2 regions of the Streptomyces sp. NPDC002787 genome follow, and region 2 is predicted to be linked to the other one. Evidence: riboswitches for the same ligand, from Rfam matches in the RefSeq annotation. Region 2 holds a riboswitch; the other holds the start of a gene.

Region 1 (7,749 bases), on a different contig from region 2:
TACGGTTCGCGACGAGGTCCCGCAGCCGCAACTCGATCCGCGTACCGCCGTCCCGCCGCAGCTCCTCCTTGACCTGCACCCGCCCGGCTAGTGGCACGAGTTCGGTGTTGTAGGTGACCGCCGGAGCCAGGTCGGCGGTGTCCGCCGGCGCGAAGACCGTCTTGACGACGACCTTCTGTACGGGCGCCTTCACGGACGCTTTCACCGACGCGTCCACGGACGCGTTCGCGGACGCCTTCCCGACGGTCTCGCTGGCTCCCGCCGTGGCGGCGACGGCGAGACCGCCCGCCACGGCCGCCACGGCGGCACCGGCCGCGATGAGGCGCTTGCTCCTGAGGGTGAGCTTGTGTCGTGCCATTGGATCTCTCGTCCCGTTCCTGGAGGGGGGTGAAGGGGAGCGGCCGCACACAACAGAACACCCCAACTGCCACCGGAAGAGCGGCCGTTGGGGTGCCGGGCGACGCTGCGGGCTCGACCCTACAACGACGCATATGACGGAATTAGATCACTACCGCCAGGTAATGAGGAGAGTTGGCGAAAGATCCTCAGCTGAGGGAGCCCAGCGCGGCCGGCTCGAACGCCTTCAGCTCACCGAAGCGGCCGTCGAGCACCTTCGCCGCCCACTCGGGGTCCTGGAGCAGCGCGCGGCCCACGGCGACGAGGTCGAACTCCTCGGCCTCCAGGCTGTCCAACAGGTCGTCGATCCCCTTGAGGGTCGCCCCCTCACCGGTGAACGCCGCGAGGAACTCGCCGTCCAGGCCGACCGAGCCGACGGTGATGGTGGGCTTGCCGGTGAGCTTCTTCGTCCAGCCCGCGAGGTTGAGCTCGGAGCCCTCGAACTCCGGCTGCCAGTAGCGGCGCGTGGAGGCGTGGAACGCGTCGACACCGGCCGCGACCAGCGGTTTCAGCAGCGCCTCCAGCTCCTCGGGCGTCTCGGCGAGCCGCCCGTCGTACGCCTCCTGCTTCCACTGCGAGTAGCGGAAGATGACGGGGAAGGTCGCGGACACGGAGTCCCGTACGGCCGCCACGATCTCCGCCGCGAACTTCGTACGGGCGACGAGGTCACCGCCGTAGGAGTCCGTACGGCGGTTGGTGCGCTCCCACAGGAACTGGTCGATCAGATAGCCGTGGGCGCCGTGGAGCTCGACGCCGTCCATGCCTATGCGCTCGGCCTCGGCGGCGGACTTGGCGAAGGCCGCGATGACCTCGTCGATGTCGGCCTGCGTCATGGCCCGGCCGCCCTCGGCCTCGGTGCCGTCGACCTTCAGTCCGGAGGGACCGAACACCGGGGCGTCCGGGAAGAGCTTGCCCTGCTGCCGGACGGTGCCGATGTGCCACAGCTGCGGCACGATCGTGCCGCCCCCGGCGTGCACGGCCTCGGCGACCTTCGCCCACCCGGCGAGCTGCTCCTCCCCGGCGAACCGGGGCACCCCGTCCAGGTCTCCGGCCGTCTCGTGCCCGACGTACGTCCCCTCGGTCACGATCAGCCCGACCCCCGCGGCAGCCCGCCGCCCGTAGTACGAGGCCACGTCCGCGCCGGGCACACCGCCGGGCGAGAACACCCGCGTCATGGGGGCCATGGCGATCCGGTTGGGGATGGTCAGACCGTTGATCGTGACGGGGCGGGACAGCACCTCGGCGGCACGGGAGGTGGAGGCGGTGGTCACGTGGGGGCTCCTCGGTGGGTCGTACGGACATCGAGCGGAAGATGCACTACATGCGCACGCATGTAAGTTCTTCTCTGCTCAACCACCCCGCCCGTCACGGAATTCCACCGCGGCATCCCACCGACTGTGACCCCGGACACGCCCGAGGGCGGCACCCCCTGACTCGGCAGGGGGTGCCGCCCTCGGTACACGCGGGACGGTGATCGACCAGGGTCGATCAGAAGTCCATGTCACCGCCCGGCATACCGCCACCGGCGGGCGCGGCGGCCTTCTCCGGCTTGTCGGCGATGACGGCCTCGGTGGTGAGGAAGAGCGCGGCGATGGAGGCGGCGTTCTGCAGGGCGGAACGGGTCACCTTCGCCGGGTCGATGATGCCTTCGGCGATCATGTCGACGTACTCACCGGTCGCGGCGTTCAGACCGTGACCGACGGGCAGGTTGCGCACCTTCTCGACGATGACGCCACCCTCGAGACCACCGTTGACGGCGATCTGCTTGAGCGGGGCCTCCAGGGCGAGCTTCACGGCGTTGGCGCCGGTCGCCTCGTCACCCTCCAGGTCCAGCTTCTCGAAGACCGTGGAGGCCTGGAGCAGGGCCACGCCACCACCGGCGACGATGCCCTCCTCGACGGCCGCCTTCGCGTTGCGAACGGCGTCCTCGATGCGGTGCTTGCGCTCCTTGAGCTCGACCTCGGTCGCGGCACCGGCCTTGATGACGGCCACGCCGCCCGCGAGCTTCGCCAGGCGCTCCTGGAGCTTCTCGCGGTCGTAGTCCGAGTCGGAGTTCTCGATCTCGGCACGGATCTGGTTGACCCGGCCCTGGACCTGGTCGGTGTCGCCGGAGCCGTCGACGATCGTGGTCTCGTCCTTGGTGATGACGACCTTGCGGGCGCGGCCCAGGAGATCCAGGGTCGCGTTCTCCAGCTTGAGGCCGACCTCCTCGGAGATGACCTCGCCGCCCGTGAGGATGGCGATGTCGCCGAGCATGGCCTTGCGGCGGTCACCGAAGCCCGGGGCCTTGACGGCGACGGACTTGAAGGTGCCACGGATCTTGTTGACGACCAGGGTCGACAGGGCCTCGCCCTCGACGTCCTCGGCGATGATCAGCAGCGGCTTGCCCGACTGCATGACCTTCTCCAGGAGCGGGAGCAGGTCCTTGACGTTGGAGACCTTGGAGTTGGCGATGAGGATGTAGGGGTCCTCGAGCACCGCCTCCATGCGCTCCATGTCGGTCGCGAAGTAGGCGGAGATGTAGCCCTTGTCGAAGCGCATGCCCTCGGTGAGCTCGAGCTCCAGACCGAAGGTCTGCGACTCCTCGACCGTGATGACGCCTTCCTTGCCGACCTTGTCCATGGCCTCGGCGATCAGCTCGCCGATCTGGGTGTCGGCGGCGGAGATGGAGGCCGTGGAGGCGATCTGCTCCTTGGTCTCGACCTCCTTGGCCTGGTCGAGCAGCGCACCGGAGACGGCCTCGACGGCCTTCTCGATACCGCGCTTCAGGGCCATCGGGTTGGCGCCGGCCGCCACGTTGCGCAGGCCCTCGCGGACGAGCGCCTGGGCGAGGACAGTCGCGGTCGTCGTGCCGTCACCGGCTACGTCGTCCGTCTTCTTCGCGACTTCCTTGACCAGCTCGGCGCCGATCTTCTCGTACGGGTCCTCGAGCTCGATCTCCTTGGCGATGGACACACCATCGTTGGTGATCGTGGGGGCGCCCCACTTCTTCTCGAGGACGACGTTCCGGCCCTTGGGGCCGAGCGTCACCTTGACGGCGTCCGCGAGCTGGTTCATGCCGCGCTCGAGGCCGCGCCGCGCCTCCTCGTCGAACGCGATGATCTTGGCCATGTGAAGTGGTCCTCCCGGACTGGGGTGGATTGCTCCGGACCGCGCTGGCGCCCGCGACGGACGGCCTGCCTGCCTCGTGGTTCCTTGCCCCACATGGCCTGCGGGCCTCACCGACCCGGTCCTCGTTGTCACTCTCACCTTCAGAGTGCTAACGCCAATGATTAGCACTCGCCCCCTGCGAGTGCAAGCGCCTCTCGGTGATCCGCAGGTGAACGCGCCCCCGCGCGCCCTCCCGGCAGCGGCTCGACGCGGCTCGTCAGCGGCTCGGAGCCTCTAGGTCACCCCCACACGCAGGAAGGCCCGCACCCCTGTACGGGGTGCGAGCCCTCCCGAAAAGAACGAAGAACGTCGCTGCGTTGAAACCCGGCGCGTACTTCAGCCGGCCGCCAGCCGGACCATGTCCGCCTGCGGCCCCTTCTGACCCTGCGAGATCTCGAACTCGACCCGCTGGCCCTCTTCCAGGGTGCGGTAACCGTCCATCTGGATCGCGCTGTAGTGGACGAATACATCCGCACCACCGTCGACCGCGATGAAGCCGTACCCCTTCTCCGCGTTGAACCACTTGACGGTGCCCTGAGCCATGCCTAACTCCCCTATTACTGGCCCTTGCACAGATCCACACTTCGTGGATCCGGGTCAGACCTCACCCCCCAACGGTTGGGGGTGTGCGCCGGAACGCGTCGACCGCGGCCGAATGTATCTGTCCAACTGCCCTCTGCAACAGGGCAATCGGACGAGAATTCTGGACACGACCGGTCGGGAATGTACGAACAATTCCCCCGAATTCAGGGCAAGTCGGGCCCCACAAAAGGAATGAAACACGCAAAAGTCATGCACACTTTGGCTACTTCATATAGGGCGTGCGGCGCGATCAAATATGCGCCCGGCATGAAATCACTACGGTGATCGGCCCGGGTTCCCCAACTGTACCGTGCTCAATCATAGAGAATTGCCCCCTCCGCTTCTCTCGCGGAGGGGGCAATTCGATGAACGCTCGGTAATCATTGTTACCGACGGTTACTACCGGCCGGTACTGACCGCGGGTCAGCCGCCCGCGACGGCCGGGATGATCGACACGCCCGCACCGTCGGGCGTGGCCGTCTCCAGCCCCTGCTCGAACCGGACATCGTCGTCATTCACGTACACATTCACGAACCGCCGCAGCTTGCCCTGATCGTCCAGAACCCGGGCGGCGATCCCGTTGTGGTTCTTCTCCAGGTCGGCGATGACCTCGGCGAGGGTCGCTCCTTCGGCCTGAACCTCGGCCTGACCACCGGTGTAGGTACGAAGGATGGTAGGAATGCGTACGTTGACGGACATGATGTGAAACCTCCGGGAAGTGCAGCGAACCTGAGGGGCGCGGGGAACTGCGCGACCAGCCCTCACAGGCCCGCAGCCGAACAACTAGCGGTAACGAGCCTTACGCAAGACCAGCCGCACGGAACGAATCAAGGTTGGGCCGAATCGTCGCGGTGAGCCCGGTCCCGGCCACCGCGTCCAGCGTCTTCAGACCATCCCCCGTGTTGAGGACGACCGTCGTCAGCGAGGGGTCGAGCACCCCGTTCTCGATCAGCTTCCGGGTGACTCCGACCGTCACCCCGCCCGCGGTCTCCGCGAAGATCCCCTCGGTCCGCGCGAGAAGCTTGATCGCCTCGACGACCTGCTCGTCGTTCACGTCCTCCACGGCCCCACCCGTACGCCGGGCGATGTCGAGGACGTACGGCCCGTCCGCCGGGTTGCCGATCGCGAGCGACTTCGCGATGGTGTTCGGCTTCTGGGGCCGCACCACGTCGTGCCCGGCCTTGAAGGCCACCGACACCGGCGAGCACCCCTCCGCCTGCGCGCCGAAGATCTTGTACGGCTTGTCCTCGACGAGCCCGAGCTTGATCAGCTCCTGCAGACCCTTGTCGATCTTCGTGAGCTGCGACCCGGAGGCGATCGGCACGACCAGCTGGTCCGGCAGCTTCCAGCCGAGCTGCTCGCAGATCTCGTACGCGAGCGTCTTCGACCCTTCCGCGTAGTACGGCCGCAGGTTGACGTTGACGAAGCCCCAGCCCTCGCCGGCCGGGTCGCCGATCAGCTCGGAGCAGAAGCGGTTCACGTCGTCGTAGTTGCCCTCGATGCCGACGAGCTCGCCGCCGTAGATCGCGGCCATGACGACCTTGCCCTGCTCCAGGTCGTGCGGGATGAACACACAGGACCGGAAACCGGCGCGCGCGGCGGCGGCGCCCACGGCACCGGCGAGGTTGCCGGTGGAGGAGCAGGAGAGGGTGGTGAAGCCGAAGGCGCGGGCCGCCTCCAGGGCCTGGGCGACTACGCGGTCCTTGAAGGAGTGCGTCGGGTTGCCGGAGTCGTCCTTGATGTAGAGCCCGCCGGTCACGCCCAGCTCACGCGCCAGGTTGTCGGCCTTGACGAGCTGGGTCCAGCCGGGGTTGATGTTCGGCTTGTCGGCGACATCGGCCGGGACGGGCAGCAGGGGCGCGTAACGCCAGATGTTGGCGGGCCCGGACTCGATCTTCTTCCGCAGCTCCTCCGCCTCGTAGGCGGAGTAGTCGTACGCGATCTCCAGCGGCCCGAAACACTCCTCGCAGGCGAAGACCGGTCCCAGCGGAACGCGGTGACCGCACTCGCGACAGCTGAGGGCGGCGGCGGGGCCGAGGTCGACGGTCTTCGTGGATTCGGTTACAACAGTCTGCGCAGCCATGTGAGGCGAGGCCCTTTCTCCTCATCTTCCTCACGACGCATCTCGCCGTGAGACGGATTTGGCACCTTCCCTAGCCGGGAGCCTCGCGGGGTGATCGACAGTGATCGTCACGAGACCGGCTGGAGGGTTGCCGGGGCTTCATCGGGCCGTATCCCTCTGCCCCTCTGGATGAGCGGTATTTGGTTGTATACGCACACGAACACCGACATGCGATGGTCACCAGCGTTGTCCAAGACTGTAACCGAAGGCCAGGACAGTTGAGAGAGCCGTCCGAACCGCGAGATGAACGCAGAGGAGCCGCGCACTGTGCTGAAAGAAGTCGAGCGCTGGCTGAGCACCCGCTCCTGGTCCATGGCCGACCGCCCGCTCCACAAGATCATGGCCGCGAAACGGGCCTCGGGACAGACGATCAGCGTCGTCCTGCCCGCGCTGAACGAGGAGGCGACGGTCGGCGACATCGTCGCGATCATCCGCCATGACCTCATGCTGCAGGTCCCGCTCGTCGACGAGATCGTGGTCGTCGACTCCGGCTCGACCGACCGTACGTCCCAGGTGGCCGCGGCGGCCGGGGCGACGGTGGTCCACCGCGACGAGATCCTGCCCCGTATGCCCACCGCCCCCGGCAAGGGCGAGGTCCTGTGGCGCTCCCTCCTCGTCACGAGCGGCGACATCGTCTGCTTCATAGACGCGGACCTCAAGGAGTTCTCCTCCGACTTCGTCTCCGGGATCGTCGGCCCGCTGCTCACCGATCCCGGCGTCGACCTCGTCAAGGCGATGTACGACCGCCCCCTCACGGTGTCCGACGGGCGCGCCTCCGGCACGACGGCCGCCGGCCAGGGCGGCCGTGTGACCGAACTCATGGCCCGCCCCCTCCTCAACATGCACTGGCCCCAGCTGGCCGGCTTCGTCCAGCCCCTCGGCGGCGAGTACGCGGCCCGCCGATCCCTGCTGGAACAGCTCCCCTTCCCGGTGGGCTACGGCGTGGAGCTGGGCATGCTGATCGACGCGCTCCACCTGGTCGGCCTCGACGCGCTCGCGCAGGTCGACGTGGGCGTCCGCAAGCACCGCCACCAGGACGGCGCGGCGCTCGGCCGCATGTCCGCGGCGATCTATCGAACGGCTCAGCTCCGGCTGGCCCGGGGCCACCTGGTCCGGCCCGTCCTGACCCAGTTCGAGCGGGGTGCGGAGGGCTTCGAGCCGCGGACGTACTCGGTGGACCTGGAGGAGAGGCCGCCGATGATCGAGATCACGGAGTACGCGCGGCGGAGGGCCGCTTGAGCGAGGGGTCGAGCGGTCGAGTGGCGGGCCGTGCTTTTCAGGCCCGCAGGGCCTGGTCTTCAGGGGCGCGGGGAACTGCGCGACAAGCCCCCACCGGACCCGCACTCGCCGTCCCACAGGCACCCCCCACCCCCCGGGGCGCTCCTGTATACGGCCGAACCGTACGTTTGACCGGTTCCACCGCTGGCTAGGTTGAGCCGTATGGCATCAACGCACGGCGCGGAAGTCCTGGTCGCGTCCAACCGCGGCCCGGTCTCCTT
Region 2 (7,749 bases):
GACGACGCCGGGCACGAGCTGCGGACGCCCATCACGATCGTGCGGGGCCATCTGGAGCTGATGGGCGACGATCCCGCCGAGCGCGAGGAGACGATCCGGCTGGTCACCGACGAACTGGACCGGATGAGCCGGATCGTCGAGGACCTGCTGCTGCTCGCGAAGGCCGAGCGGCCCGACTTCGTCACCCCCGAGCCGGTCCAGCTCGCCGAACTCACCGCCGATGTCTACGTCAAGGCCCGCACCCTCGGCGAACGCGACTGGCAGCTCGCCGAAGTGGCTGACCTGGAGGCCGAGTTGGACCCCCAGCGGATCACCCAGGCGATGGTCCAGCTCGCCCAGAACGCCGTACAGCACACGACCGCCGGCCAGACCATCCGCATCGGCTCCCGCGCCGACGGCTCGTCGATCGAGCTGTACGTCGTCGACTCGGGGCCCGGTGTGCAGCCGCAGGACGCCGAGGTGATCTTCGAGCGGTTCCGGCGCGGCACGGCCCGGCGCGGCGCCCGTGGCTCCGGTGCGGGGCTCGGCCTGTCGATCGTCCGCGCGATCGCCGAGGCCCATGGCGGCCGGGTACGGCTACACGACACCGAGGGCGGCGGCGCCACCTTCGTACTGACCCTGGAAGAGGCACGCACGTGAAACGGACCGACGGCGAAAGGGCGCTCCCGTGAACCGCATTCTCATCGTCGAGGACGAGGAACGCATCGCCTCCTTCGTCGAGAAGGGGCTGCGGGCCGGCGGCTTCACCACGACGGTGGTCGGCGACGGCGACGCGGCCTACGAGTACGCCCTCACCGGCGGCTTCGACCTGATCGTCCTCGACATCGGCCTGCCCGGCCGCGACGGCTTCACCGTCCTGCGCGAGCTGCGCGAGGCCCGCGTGACCGTCCCCGTCATCGTCCTGACCGCCCGGGACTCCGTACGCGACACCGTGGCCGGCCTGGAGGGCGGCGCCGACGACTGGATGACCAAGCCGTTCCGCTTCGAGGAGTTGCTGGCGAGGGTACGCCTGCGGTTGCGTACGGCGGCCAGGGCACCCGAGGTCACGATGCTGAGGAGCGGCGAGCTGACCCTCGACCTGCGGACGCGGAGGGCGAGGGCCGGTGAGCGTCTGGTGGACCTGACCGCGAGGGAGTTCGTGCTGCTGGAGCTGTTCCTGCGCCATCCGGGGCAGGTGCTGTCGCGGGAGCAGATCCTGTCGCACGTATGGGGTTACGACTTCGATCCGGGGTCGAACATCGTGGATGTGTATGTGCGGGCGCTGAGGAAGAAGCTCGGGGCCGCGCAACTGGAAACGGTGAGGGGCATGGGCTACCGGCTCCCAGCGGCGGCCGGTCGGGCGACGACGTGAAGCTTCCTTCATAAACGACTCATCAAGGGCTCACCCCCCAGCTGAACCCTTGATGACGTGACCCTGAACTTCCGTCTCGCCGCCTCCCTCTGCGTGGCCCTCTCCCTCTGCGCGCTGCTCGCGGTGCCCGGCAACTTCGCCGGCCTGGGTGGCGAGGCCCGCCTCACCCTCGCGGTCTTCGCGCTGGCGACCTGCGCGTGGATCGGCACGCCCATCGACGACACCTACATCGCGCTCGGCGCCGGTCTCGCCCTCACCGTCACGGGCGTGATCAGCAACGACACCCTGTTCGGCACCCTCGGCGACTCCACCGTATGGCTGCTGATCTGCGCGTTCGTCCTGGCGGCGGCGGTGACCCGGACGGGCCTCGCGGGCCGGGCCGCGGCGTTCCTGGTGAGCGGGGCGCGGACCGTACGGCAGCTGACGCATCTGACGACGGCCGCGCTGGTGGTGACGGCGTTCGCGGTGCCGGCCACCTCGGGCCGGGCGGCCCTCGCCCTGCCCGTGTTCCTGGCGCTCGCCAAGGCACTGGCCGACCGGAAGCGACTGGTCGTCATGCTGGCGCTGCTGTTCCCGACCGTGATCCTTCTGTCGGCGGTGGCGACCCTGATCGGTGCGGGCGCGCATCTGATCACCGTGTCGGTGCTGTGGGAGGCGACGGGCGACCGGATCGGCTTCACGGAGTGGCTGCTGCTGGGGCTGCCGCTGGCGATCGTGTCGTCCCATCTGGCCGCCGAGGCCGTCCTGTTGACGACGACCCGGCGCGAGGACCGCCGCGGCCCCGTGAAGATCACGGTGGAGGAGATCCAGCTGCACAGCGAGCAGCCGGTGACCGGCCCCTGGTCCCCCGCCGAGTCGCGCTGCGCCCTGCTGCTGGCCACGGTCGTGGTGCTGTGGTGCAGCGAGCCGCTCCACCGGGTCTCGCCGGCCGTGGTCGCGCTGATCGGCGCGGTCGTCGCCTCCTCGCCGGCCCTGGGCACCGTACGGCTGAAGGACGCGCTGAAGACGGTGCCCTGGTCGATGCTGCTCTTCATGGCCGCGACGATGGCGATGGGTGTCGCGCTCAGCGACTCGGGAGCGGCGAAGTGGCTGGTCTCCGGGATGCCGACGGGGGTGACGCCGCTGGTGTTCCTGGCGGTGGTCGTGGTGATCAGCACCGCCGCCCATCTCGTCCTGCAGTCCCGTTCGGCGCGTTCGTCGGTGCTCGTGCCCCTGGTCGTCGCGGCGGCCGTGGGCGCCGGGGTCAACCCGGTCGCCGCCGCGCTCGCCTCCACCGCCGCCGCGGGCTTCTGCCACACCCTGCCGGCCTCCGCGAAGCCGGTCGCCCTCTTCGCCGACCTCCCCGACACCCCCACCTACACCCCGCGCGACCTGCTACGCCTCTCCGCCGTCCTGGCCCCGCTGACCGCCGCCCTGGTCGTCCTCTTCACCGTGGCGGTGTGGCCACTGCTGGGCGTGCCACTGGTCCCGTGAGACGCCCGCGCGCCCACCAAGCCGTCCGCTCGTCTCCGAGCCGCGACGCCCCCCTCGACCTCACGTCCGCCGACGTCCTGACCGACCGACCCATAGGAGCCCTGAGCAGCATGCTGAACCGAGTCGCCGTAGCCCCCAGTGGCTTCAAGGAGTCCCTGTCCGCCGAGGCCGCAGCCGAGGCCATCGCGGAGGGTGTCCGCCGGGTCGTGCCCGACGCCGAAGTGGACCTCATTCCCCTGGTGGACGGCGGCGAGGGCACGGCCGCCGCGCTGGCCGCCTCCACCGGGGGCCGCCTGGTCTCCCTGCTCGCCACGGGCCCGATCGGCGAACCGGTCGACACCCACTTCGCCCTCCTCGGCTCCCACGACCCGACCATGACGCAGACGGCCGTCGTGGAGATGGCCGCCGTCGCGGGCCTCTCCCTCGTCCCGGGCGCCCTCCGCGACCCCGGCGCCACGACCACCTACGGCGTCGGCGAACTGATCCGTGCCGCGCTCGACACCGGCGTACGCCGCGTCCTGATCGGCTGCGGCGACTCCGGCACCTCGGACGGCGGGGCCGGTGCCCTCCAGGCGCTCGGCGCCCGGCTGCTGGACGCGAAGGGTGCCGAACTCCCGCCGGGTGGACGGGAGTTGATCCGGCTGGACCGAGTCGACCCGTCCGGTCTGGACCCTCGCCTCAAGGACGTGGAACTCCTGGTCGCCTGCAACCCGTTCAACGTGCTGTGCGGCGAACGCGGCGTCGCCCGGGTCTTCGGCCCCCAGAAGGGCGCGACGCCGGAGCAGGTCGAGGAGCTGTCGGCCGGCCTGGAGAACTGGGCGTACGTCCTCACCCGGGACCTACGGGACTTCGCGCCCACCACCACGGACCTGCACGGCGGCCCCGGCACCGGTGCCTCCGGCGGTCTCGGTGCCGGGCTGGCCGCCCTCGGGGCCCGGCTGCTCCCCCGCTTCGAGGTCCTGCTGAGCCACCTGGACCTCGACGCCCGGCTCGCCCGCGCCGACCTGGTCATCACCGCCGAGGGCGCCCTCGACCACCAGACCCCCCGTGGCAAGGTCCCCGCCGAGGTGGCCCGCCGCGCCAAGCTGCACGGCCGCCCGGTCCTCGCCCTCGCGGGCACCCTGGGCGAGGGGGCGCACGAGGTCCCGGGCGTGGACGCGTACACCGGCATCCTGCCCGCCCCGATGGCGCTCGCCGAGGCCATGGTCCGCGCGAGCGAACTCCTCACGGACGCCACGGAACGGGCCCTGCGGATGATCGTGCTGGGCGCGCGGGTGACCGCGTCGGGCGGCGGGAATCACACCGCGGGGACGCAACGCCCGTCCTCCGTACGGTAGTTCCACTTCGCGCCCTCCCGCACGAGCTCCTTCACCGCGCCCACGAACCGCTCCACGTGCTCGTCGGGCGTGCCCGCGCCGAAGCTCACCCGGATCGCGTTGAGGGACCGCTCGCCGGGCGCGGCCTCGGGGGCGCCGCACTCGCCCTGGGTCTGCGGGTCGCTGCCGAGGAGGGTGCGGACCAGCGGGTGGGCGCAGAAGAGACCGTCGCGCACGCCGATGCCGTACTCGGCGGACAGGGCGGCGGCGAAGTGGGAGCTGTTCCAGCCCTCGACGACGAAGGAGATGACGCCGACGCGCGGCGCGTCGTCGCCGAAGAGGGAGAGGACCCGGACCTCGGGCACCTCGGCGAGACCGGCGCGGACCGTGTCGATCAGGTGCCGCTCACGGGCGACCAGTGTCTCGAACCCGGCATCGGTGAGGGCCTTACAGGCGGAGGCGATGGAGTAGGCCCCGATGACGTTGGGCGAGCCGGCCTCGTGCCGGGCGGCACTCTCGTGCCACTCGACGTCCACGCCCCCGTCCGTACGCCGGGTCACCTTGCGGCTGGCTCCGCCGCCCGCGAGGTACGGGTCCGCCTCGCGCAGCCAGTCGGCGCGCCCGGCGAGTACGCCGGAGCCGAACGGCGCGTACAGCTTGTGCCCCGAGAAGGCGACCCAGTCGACGCTCAACTCCCTTACGGAGACGGGGTGGTGGGGCGCGAGCTGGGCCGCGTCGAGCACGATCCGCGCGCCGTGCGCGTGCGCGGCGGCGGCCAGTTCGCGCACGGGCCAGATCTCCCCGGTGACGTTGGAGGCACCGGTGACGCAGACGAGGGCCGGGCCGTGCGGGTCCCGGTCGGCGAGGGCCCGCTCCAGCGTGGCGACGGCCTCGGCGGGCGAACGCGGGGCGTCCAGGTACGTCACCCGCGCGTTGCGCCACGGCAGCAGCGAGGCGTGGTGCTCCGTCTCGAAGACGAAGACCTGGCAGTCGGCGGGCAGCGCGGCGGCGAGGAGGTTGAGCGAGTCGGTGGTCGACCGGGTGAAGACGACCTGGTCGTCGTCCCGGCAGTCCAGGAACTCGGCGACGGTGTTCCGGGCGTTCTCGAAGAGGTCGGTGGACAGCTGCGAGAGGTAACCGGCGCCCCGGTGCACGCTGCCGTAGTACGGCGCGTACGCCGCCACGTCGTCCCACACCCGCTGCAGCGCCGGGGCGCTGGCGGCGTAGTCGAGTGCGGCGTAGGTGACCTCGCCGCCGGTGACGAGCGGGACGGTGACATCCCGTCCCAGAACGGGCAGCGGGGCGCAAACGGACTGGGCGGCGGCAAGGGTGGAGACAGACATGGGTGAACTCCCGTGAGAGGCATGCGGAAGGAAGGCATGCGGAAAGAGGAAAAGGGTGCGCGGAGGCGGGGCTCGGCGGCCCTATCGCATTCGCTTGCTCACGGAAGGCTCCCTCGAACGACCAGGACCCCTGGGTTCGCGAGGGGTCCGCGCTTGCCGTAGACCTCTGTGCCTACGACCTGGTCTTCACCCGGGGCACCCCGCCACGGACGGAGGGTTGCCGGACAGCCGGCCGGGGCCTTGTGGCTGTCGCTCATGACCTGCCGAAAAACGTACGTGAGGTGATCGCCGCGCCGCAACTCGTGTCCGGATGGCGGGATGGGGCGCCTGATGGGTCGGAGGGTGCGGGAGCGATGGCGGGTGCGGCTGAGTGGGGCTCCTCGCGCAGTTCCCGCGCCCCTGAAAAACAGGGGCTGCGCCCCCCGTGCTTTTCAGGCCCGCAGGGCCTGGTCTTTTAGGAGCGCGGGGAACTGCGCGACCAGCCCCCACACACCCGCACCCGAAGAACTACCTGTTCGTCGCGGCGACCCACCGCTCAAGAACTCCCCGCGCCGCCCCCGAGTCGATCGACTCCGCCGCCCGCTCCATCCCACCCCGCAACTGCTCCGCCAGCGAGGCGGACGTCGGCTCCAACGCCACCAGCGCCGCCGCGGAGTTGAGCAGCACCGCGTCCCGCACAGGACCGGTCTCCCCGCCCAGCAGCCGTCGCGCGACATCCGCGTTGTAGGACGCGTCCGCTCCCCGCAGCGCCTCGACCGGCACCAGCTCCAGCCCCACGTCCCGGGGGTCGAAGGACTCCTCCGTCACCTTGCCGTCCCGGACGATCCACACCCGGGACGTCGCCGTCGTCGTCAGCTCGTCGAGGCCGTCGTCGCCGCGGAAGACCAGGGAGGAGTTGCCGCGCTCGGCGAAGACGCCCGCCACGATCGGCGCCATCCGGGGATCGGCCACACCTACCGCCTGTGCCCTCACCTTCGCCGGATTGGTCAGCGGCCCCAGGACGTTGAAGACGGTCCGGATGCCCAGCTGCCCTCGTGCGGCTCCCACGTGCCGCATCGCCGGGTGGAACTTCGCCGCGAAGCAGAAGGTGATCCCGGCCTCCTCGGCGACCTCGGCCACGCGCTGGGGCGTCAGCTCCAGATTGACGCCCAGCTTCTCCAGGACGTCCGAGGCGCCCGACGCCGACGAGGCCGCGCGGTTGCCGTGCTTGACGACCTTCGCGCCCGTACCGGCGACGACGATCGACGACATCGTGGAGATGTTCACCGTCTTGGCGCCGTCGCCGCCCGTACCGACGATGTCGACGGTCTTTCCCGAGACCTCGATGACGTTGGCGTGCTCGTACATCGCCCGTACGAACCCGCCGATCTCCTCGACGGTCTCCCCCTTGGCCCGCAGCGCCACCACGAGCCCGGCGATCTGCGCGTCCGTCGCCTCACCGCGCATGACGAGGCCCATCGCCCAGGCCGTCTCGTCCGCGCTCAGGTCCCGTCCGGACAGCAGGGCGTTCAGTACCTCGGGCCAGGAACGGCCCGCCGCGGTGTCGCCTCCAGCGGGGGTCACAGCGCTCATCGGGCCGCTCCTGGTTGTCGTCGTAGATCAGAAATCCTGTGAACCCCACCCTATCCAGGTCGGAGCACGGCGAAGGGCCCCCGTCCGAAGATCGGACGGGGGCCCTTCGACCGTGGTGTGGCGAAGCGAAGCGATCAGTGGTGGCCGTGGCCGCTCGTGATCTCCTTGTACTCCTCGACGGACGGCTTGAGGATCTGGTTGTCCTCGCTGTAGTAGCCCTTGCTCAGCTTGGCGCGGAGCTTCTCGCGGCGCGTGACCTTGCGGGCGACACCGTTCTCGTCGACCGCCGGACCGATCTGCGCCGGCACGTACTGCTCGTGCGCCGTGAGCGTGTGCAGCTGCTCCTGGCTGAGCGGCTCGTGGACCTCGATGAACTCACCGTGCGGCAGGCGCTTGATGATGCCGGTCTCGCGACCGTGCAGGATCTTGTCCTTGTCCCGGCGCTGCAGGCCGAGGCAGATGCGCTTGGTGATGACGAACGCGACGACCGGGGCCACGAAGAACGCGATCCGGACGAACCAGGTGATGGCGTTGATCGACAGGTGGAAGTGGGTCGCCCAGAGGTCGTTTCCACCACCGATCAGCAGGACCATGTACCACGTGATCCACGCGACACCGAAGGCCGTACGGGTCGGGGCATTGCGCGGGCGGTCCAGGATGTGGTGCTCGCGCTTGTCGCCAGTGACCCAGGACT

Evidence for each region. Region 2 has a riboswitch for S-adenosylmethionine ahead of ACWD26_RS03640 (aminotransferase class V-fold PLP-dependent enzyme). Riboswitches for the same ligand answer to the same signal wherever they lie in the genome.
Region 1: it holds a riboswitch for S-adenosylmethionine, as region 2 does, so the genes downstream of both, thrC (threonine synthase) here and ACWD26_RS03640 (aminotransferase class V-fold PLP-dependent enzyme) in region 2, are expected to answer to the same signal.

The regions. Positions count from the first base shown of each region.
Region 1 is NZ_JBSFVC010000012.1:105,881-113,629, forward strand. Features, by position in the region: gene ACWD26_RS18255 (superoxide dismutase family protein) at 1-358, opposite strand, end outside; gene ACWD26_RS18260 (NADH:flavin oxidoreductase) at 546-1,667, opposite strand; gene groL (chaperonin GroEL) at 1,885-3,507, opposite strand; gene ACWD26_RS18270 (cold-shock protein) at 3,883-4,089, opposite strand; gene ACWD26_RS18275 (MoaD/ThiS family protein) at 4,552-4,827, opposite strand; gene thrC (threonine synthase) at 4,928-6,211, opposite strand; SAM riboswitch class I at 6,230-6,386, opposite strand; gene ACWD26_RS18285 (glucosyl-3-phosphoglycerate synthase) at 6,518-7,489, shown strand; gene ACWD26_RS18290 (alpha,alpha-trehalose-phosphate synthase (UDP-forming)) at 7,691-7,749, shown strand, end outside.
Region 2 is NZ_JBSFVC010000002.1:344,124-351,872, reverse strand. Features, by position in the region: gene ACWD26_RS03660 (ATP-binding protein) at 1-639, shown strand, start outside; gene ACWD26_RS03655 (response regulator transcription factor) at 668-1,351, shown strand; gene ACWD26_RS03650 (SLC13 family permease) at 1,409-2,824, shown strand; gene ACWD26_RS03645 (glycerate kinase family protein) at 2,935-4,161, shown strand; gene ACWD26_RS03640 (aminotransferase class V-fold PLP-dependent enzyme) at 4,122-5,483, opposite strand; SAM riboswitch class IV at 5,628-5,744, opposite strand; gene trpD (anthranilate phosphoribosyltransferase) at 5,991-7,055, opposite strand; gene qcrB (cytochrome bc1 complex cytochrome b subunit) at 7,190-7,749, opposite strand, start outside.